DNA from 2 places in the Rhizobium rosettiformans genome. Region 1 is predicted to be linked to the other one. Evidence: riboswitches for the same ligand, from Rfam matches in the RefSeq annotation. Region 1 holds a riboswitch; the other holds the start of a gene.
What was found. Region 1 has a riboswitch for thiamine pyrophosphate ahead of thiC (phosphomethylpyrimidine synthase ThiC). Riboswitches for the same ligand answer to the same signal wherever they lie in the genome.
Positions count from the first base shown of each region.

Region 1 (3,398 bases):
TCTGCGGCATGCGCCGCGATCTTGTAGGTGATGACACCCACCTTGACGTCGTCACGGTCGGGAAGACCCAGATGCTCCTTCGGCGTGACGTAGCAGAGCATGGCCGTGCCGAACCAGCCGATCATCGCCGCCCCAATGCCCGAGGTGATGTGGTCGTAACCCGGCGCGATATCCGTCGTCAGCGGCCCCAGCGTGTAGAAGGGGGCCTCGCCGCAGGTCTTCAGCTGCTTGTCCATGTTTTCCTTGATCTTGTGCATGGGAACATGGCCGGGACCCTCGATCATCACCTGGCAATCTTTCTCCCAGGCAATCTTGGTCAGCTCACCCAGCGTCTCCAGCTCGGCAAACTGGGCGGCATCATTGGCATCGGCAATCGAGCCGGGGCGCAAGCCATCGCCCAACGAGAAGGAGACATCGTAGGCGCGGCAGATGTCGCAGATTTCCTCGAAATGCTCGTAGAGGAAGCTCTCTTTGTGATGATGCAGACACCACTTGGCCATGATCGAACCACCGCGCGAAACGATGCCGGTGACGCGGTTGACGGTCAGCGGGATGTAATGCAGTCGCACGCCGGCATGGATGGTGAAGTAGTCGACGCCCTGCTCGGCCTGTTCGATCAGCGTGTCGCGATAGACCTCCCAGGTCAGATCCTCGGCAATGCCGCCGACCTTTTCCAGCGCCTGGTAGAGCGGCACGGTGCCGATCGGCACGGGTGAATTGCGCAGGATCCAGTCGCGGATGTTGTGAATGTTGCGGCCGGTCGAGAGATCCATGACCGTGTCGGCGCCCCAGCGGATCGCCCAGACCATCTTCTCGACTTCCTCAGCCATGGAGGAGGTGACGGCCGAGTTGCCGATATTGGCGTTGATCTTCACCAGGAAATTCCGGCCGATGATCATAGGCTCCAGTTCGGGATGGTTGATGTTGGCGGGAATGATTGCCCGGCCCAGAGCGATCTCTTGGCGGACGAATTCCGGCGTCACGTGATCGGGGATCGCGGCGCCGAAGCTTTCGCCGTCGCGGATGAGCGCTTCTTTCATGGCCTTGCGGGCAAGGTTTTCGCGGATCGCCACATATTCCATTTCCGGCGTGATGATGCCGGCGCGGGCATAGGCGAGCTGTGTGACGGCCTTGCCGCCCGTTGCGCGAAGCGGCTGATGTTTCACGGGAAACGCCGGCGTGAGTTTCTCTGCGGAGACGAAGCCGTTGTCCTCTGGCTTTACATCGCGGCCGTCATAGGCCTCCACATCGCCGCGCTGCCTGACCCAATCCAGACGGCGGCGGGCAAGGCCTTGATCGATTGCGATGGTTGCCAGCGGATCTGTGTAGGGACCTGAGGAATCGTAGACATTAACCGGTGGTTCGCCCGAAGTCGGGTGCAGCGCGATCTGGCGCAGGGGTACGCGAATGTCCGGATGCATGTCTCCTGCTAAGAAGATCTTGGTCGAGGCGGGAAGCGGCCCGGTGGTGACGTCGGGCTTTGGGAAGTTAGGGGCAATGTTCATCATGGAGCTCCAAGTGTTCAGGTTGGAGACCCAGTCATGTCAGCCGGAATGATGGAAAGACGCCACGGGATTCGGGTTTTCGAATCGTCGTTCTGCAGCGCTCGCACCGTCCCTACGCCAGTATGAACTGGATCAGGTTCAACGGGTCATCGCGCTGCTCGTCCCTTGCGGTTTGGCGTAGCGAAATCTCAGCCCCTTGTCGGGACACCCCTGGTGAATGCTTCAAGTCTGGCCAAAAGCTCGGCTGCTGTCAACGAGCCTTTGGGGAGCCTTCGGGCCTCAGGCGCCGGCGCGCGGCACCTCGAACTGCTGGCCGGGGCGCAGGCCCTTGAAGCGCCCGCTGCCGATCCCGGCAGCAGACATCGCTGTCGCGAGCGCCTTCGGCGGATCGTCGATGCCTTCATTGGTCAGCTGGAAGGTGCCGAAATGGTGGCCGATGCCGAAAGCCGCGCCGCTCGAACGAAAGCCTGAAATCGCCTCCTCCGGGTTCTGGTGCTGCGCCTTCATGAACCAGCGCGGCTCATAGGCACCGATCGGCATGATCGCGAGCCTGATGTCGCCATGCTTTTCCCTGACTTCGCGATAATGCTTGCCCTCGGCATAGCCGGTGTCGCCGATATGGTAGATCTTGCCGGCCGGGGTCTCGATGACAAAGGCGGCCCAGAGTGCCATGCGCCGGTCACCCATGCCGCGTGCGGACCAGTGATGGCAGGGCTCGCAGTGGAAGACGAATCCACCTCCGAGATCGAGCCGATCGCCCCAGTCCATGACAGTGGTTCGAGAAAATGGATTTGCCGCGCGAATGATCGTGTCATTGCCGAGCGGTGTGATGATTTGCGGATTGTGCGCACGCACCAGCTTGTTGAGCGTCGCGACGTCGAGATGGTCGTAGTGATTGTGGGTTACGATCACGATGTCGATCTTCGGCAGGTCATCGAAGGCGACGCCGGGCGGATTGTTGCGTTTCGGCCCGGCAAAGGGCACGGGGCTCGCGCGTTCCGACCAGACCGGGTCGGTCAGGATGTTCAAGCCGGCCGTCTGGATGAGCAGCGTTGCATGGCCGACCATGGTGACGACAAGCCGGCTTCCTTCGATGCGGGGTTCCGGCTTCGTGGTGACGACGTCGGCGGCCGTGACCGGTTTCGGCCATTCCATCTTGCCGCCTTCGAACTGCCAGCGGAGCAGGTCGGAGAGACCACGGGGCTCTTCGCCACCCGGGTTGAAGAAAACCTTGCCATCGAAATGATCCGACATGGGGCCGGAATAATAGCGGTTGCCCGCATGTGCCTCGCGCAAGCCGAGACCTCCGAGTGTTGCGACAACAAGGCCGAAGCCCGACCATTTGAGAAAGCTGCGTCTGTTCATGGCATACCCATATGTGGTTTCGTCGGTTGTACGACAATGGGCGTGCCGCAGATCGTCAACTCCGCGTGAAGTCCTTGTTCCTCCGGACTTCGCTTGACTTCCCGGCCGTTTTCCTGTTTATCCGCCGCAATCTGCGAAGAGACGAGCACTCCGAGCCGCCGACCGGGACCCGTGAAGGTATAAAGAGATCCCGGAGGTCAACACCCGACAGCGCGTTGCGCCCTCGGGTGCTTTTTGGCTTTGCGTCTTGTTTTCCGCGCGGAGAAGACCGAGGTTTCGGGTGTCCGAAACCATGCAAGGAAGAGCCGATGTTTGAGAACCTCCAGGACCGTCTTGGATCCATTCTGAATGGACTGACCGGCCGTGGCGCGCTGTCCGAGGCGGATGTCTCGGCTGCTCTGCGCGAGGTCCGTCGTGCTCTTCTCGAGGCCGACGTGGCCCTCGAAGTGGTCCGCGCCTTCACCGAAAAGGTCCGCGAAAAGGCCGTTGGCGCCTCGGTCCTGAAATCGATCAAGCCCGGGCAGATGG
Region 1 covers NZ_CP032405.1:1,197,171-1,200,568, reverse strand. The annotation lists gene thiC (phosphomethylpyrimidine synthase ThiC) at 1-1,505, opposite strand, end outside; TPP riboswitch at 1,597-1,727, opposite strand; gene D4A92_RS05745 (MBL fold metallo-hydrolase) at 1,785-2,870, opposite strand; gene ffh (signal recognition particle protein) at 3,179-3,398, shown strand, end outside.

Region 2 (3,398 bases), 570 kb from region 1:
GGCTCGGCACTACGCAACTTCGGTGTCCGCGACCTGATCAACGCGCTCGGCGCCTACGCGCCGCCGCCGCGCGACCAGGTGGCCGATACCCGGACCGTGCATGCCGCCGAAGACAAGATGACCGCCTTCGTCTTCAAGATCCAGGCCAACATGGACCCGAACCACCGCGACCGCATCGCCTTTGCCCGCATTTGCTCCGGCAAGCTCGAGCGCGGCATGAAGGCGCGCTTGGCCCGCACCGGCAAGCAGATGGGCCTGACGGCGCCGCAGTTCTTCTTCGCCTCGCAGCGCCAGCTAGCAGATACGGCCTATGCCGGTGACGTCGTCGGCATCCCGAACCACGGGACGCTGCGCATCGGCGACACGCTGACCGAAGGCGAAAACCTCGTCTTCCAGGGCGTGCCGAACTTCTCGCCGGAGATCCTGCGCCGCGTGCGGCTGGAAGATGCAATGAAGGCGAAGAAGCTGAAGGAAGCTTTGCAGCAGATGGCCGAAGAGGGCGTCGTGCAGCTCTTTTCGCCGGAAGACGGCTCGCCGGCCATCGTCGGCGTCGTCGGTGCGCTGCAGCTCGACGTCCTGAAGGAGCGACTGCAGGGCGAATACGGTCTGCCGGTGTCCTTCGAAATGTCGCGCTTCTCCGTCTGCCGCTGGATCTCGGCCGAGAACAAGGACGATCTGGAAAAGTTCATGACCCAGCGCCGCGGCGACATCTGCCGAGATCTCGACGGCGACCCGGTCTTCATGGCGCAGGACCAGTTCTCGCTGCGCTACGAGTCCGAGCGTTACCCCGCGATCAAGATGGTCGCCATCAAGGAATATCACGTCGCCAAGGCGGCGTGAGTTTGGTCGAGAGCGGTGACGGTTACGCCGTCACCGCAGCGTAGGTTCATTCTGCTGCCTTGATCCGCAGTCCCAGGGAAGCGTCGAACTCCACCCTAAGCGTCTCATAGCTCGCAATTGTCGGATGGCTGGTCTCCAGCGGATGGGCATGGGTCGCCGTGATCACCGCGACATCGGCGCCCGCCGCTTCTCCGGCTCTGACGCCGGCCAGCACATCCTCAAACACCAGGCAGCGGGACGGATCGAACCCGAGCCGCTCTGCACCGAGCCGGTAGCCGGCGGGATCCGGCTTGCCGATCTTCACGTCCTCCGCCGTGACGATCTTGAGCGGCTGCGGCAGGCCGGCGGCCCCGATGCGGGCGCGGGCGAGGGCGGAGGGTGCCGAGGTCACAATCGCCCAGCGTTCGGCAGGTAAGCTTTTCAGAAAGTCGATGGCGCCGGGGATCGGCACGATGCCCTCAAGATCCTCGATCTCGCCCCGCTCGACCTCGAGCGCTTCCCTCACCACATCGATGCCGGGCAGGTTCAGCGCGCTGATGGTGTCGATCCCGCGCTTGCCGTGCATGGTGGGCAGGAAGGTTTCGAGATTCAGACCGTGCTTCAATGCCCAGCGGCTCCAGACGCGCTCGGCAGCCGCGATGGAATTGAGCAGCGTTCCGTCCATGTCGAAGAGAAAGCCATCATAGGAGCGGTCGAAAAGCCGGTCGGGGGCGTGATGCAAGGCAATCTCCTCGGGTCGGTTGGATATCCCGGCCTCCCTAGCGGCTCTGGCCGTCGGCTGCAAACTCTGAATGGGAATGACGGGCAGGCACAGGTGACAGGAACGGCGCTGTCGCATAGTCTGACGCCTGAGAGACAGGGGCGTCTGGCGCAAGCCGGGCTGAGAAGCACCCTTTGAACCTGAACCAGATCATGCTGGCGGAGGGAGTCGCTCGGGTGTCGCGCCAGATAGATCCGCGCTGTGCCCGTTGCGTCTTCGTCGCCTTGGGAGACGCAGACATGAGATCATCCACCATCCGCAACGTGCTGACCATCGCCGGCTCCGACCCTTCCGGTGGAGCAGGCATCCAGGCCGATCTCAAGGCCTTCTCGGCCCGCGGTTGCTACGGAATGGCTGTTATCACGGCGCTGACGGCGCAGAACACAAAGGGCGTCTCGGCCGTCGTGCCGCTCGATCCTGGATTTGTCGCCGAGCAGATTCGCATGGTCTTTGCCGATGTGCGCGTGGATGCAGTTAAGATCGGCATGATTGCCAATGCCGGCATCGCATCGGCCGTCGCCGAAGCGCTGAAACCCTATCGCGGCATTCCCGTCGTTCTCGATCCCGTCATGATCGCCAAGGGTGGCGCCTCTCTGCTCGATCCGGATGCGGTCGAAGCCTTGACGTCGGACCTTCTGCCGCTCGCCACGCTTCTGACGCCGAACCTGCCGGAGGCGGCAGCCCTGCTCGGCGATCCCGAGGCTTTCGACCGGCGGATCATGGAATCCCAGGCCGTCAGGCTGACAGCACTCGGACCCCGGGCTGTGCTGCTCAAGGGTGGCCATCTGGCCGGTCCCGAAAGCCCAGATGTCCTGGTTGCGGATGGCCAGGTGACCTGGTTCGAGGCGGATCGGATCGCAACGCGCAATACGCATGGCACCGGCTGCTCGCTGTCGAGTGCGCTTGCTGCCGAGCTGGCGAAAGGGCTTGAGCCGCAGGAGGCCGTGCGTGTTGCCAAAGCCTGGCTCGCGGAGGCCGTCCGGAGTTCTGGCCAGCTGTCGGTGGGCTCAGGACACGGGCCGGTGCATCATTTCCATTCACTCTGGCAGGATTAGTTGTCCCCGTCCTCCGGAAGTCCCTGAACGGCGAAGACAAAGGGCAGGGCGGACCTGCCGAACGACTGGTGTGTCGGAGCGAGTGCTCGGCGCTGGTCGACGCAGCCGAGCCGCAAGCCGATCTCGCCGTCGGCGCTTTCGCGCCACATCGGCGAACCGCAGTTGCCGCAGAAGAACTGATCGCTCGGCCGGCCGCTGTCGCCCATTTTCCGGTAACGCTTGGCCTCGCCGGCCAGAAGCTGAAATTGACCGGGAAGAGCCGCGACTGTGACCCTGTAAGCTGAGCCCGTCAGCTGCTGGCAATCCGTGCAATGGCATACGCCGACGGCCTGTGGATCGACCTCGGCTTTGTAGCGGATTTCGCCGCATTGGCATGCCCCGGTTACGCGCATGTCCTTCTCCGGTAAAAGAAAACCCGGCGCTGGAGACGCCGGGTTGAAGTGAACTTGACTGCGTGGGGTTAATGATCGGCCTTGATAAAGGTTCCGTTCTGCAATTCCTTCATTGCCTGCATCAGCTCTTCGCGCGTGTTCATCACGATCGGTCCGTGCCAGGCGACCGGCTCCTTGATCGGCTTGCCGGTCACCAGCAGGAAGCGGATGCCCTGCTCTCCCGCCTGAACGGTGATCTCGTCGCCGGTGTCGAAGACGACAAGCGTCCGGTTGCCGGAGAGGTCGCGGATATTGAGCTCTTCGCCCATATATTCCTTCTCGACCTTGACGCCGAAGGGCTTGGACGCATCC
Region 2 covers NZ_CP032405.1:1,769,052-1,772,449, forward strand. The annotation lists gene D4A92_RS08450 (peptide chain release factor 3) at 1-840, shown strand, start outside; gene D4A92_RS08455 (HAD-IA family hydrolase) at 887-1,561, opposite strand; TPP riboswitch at 1,688-1,784, shown strand; gene thiD (bifunctional hydroxymethylpyrimidine kinase/phosphomethylpyrimidine kinase) at 1,840-2,655, shown strand; gene D4A92_RS08465 (GFA family protein) at 2,652-3,047, opposite strand; gene D4A92_RS08470 (pirin family protein) at 3,116-3,398, opposite strand, start outside.
Region 2: another riboswitch for thiamine pyrophosphate. It lies ahead of thiD (bifunctional hydroxymethylpyrimidine kinase/phosphomethylpyrimidine kinase); the one in region 1 lies ahead of thiC (phosphomethylpyrimidine synthase ThiC).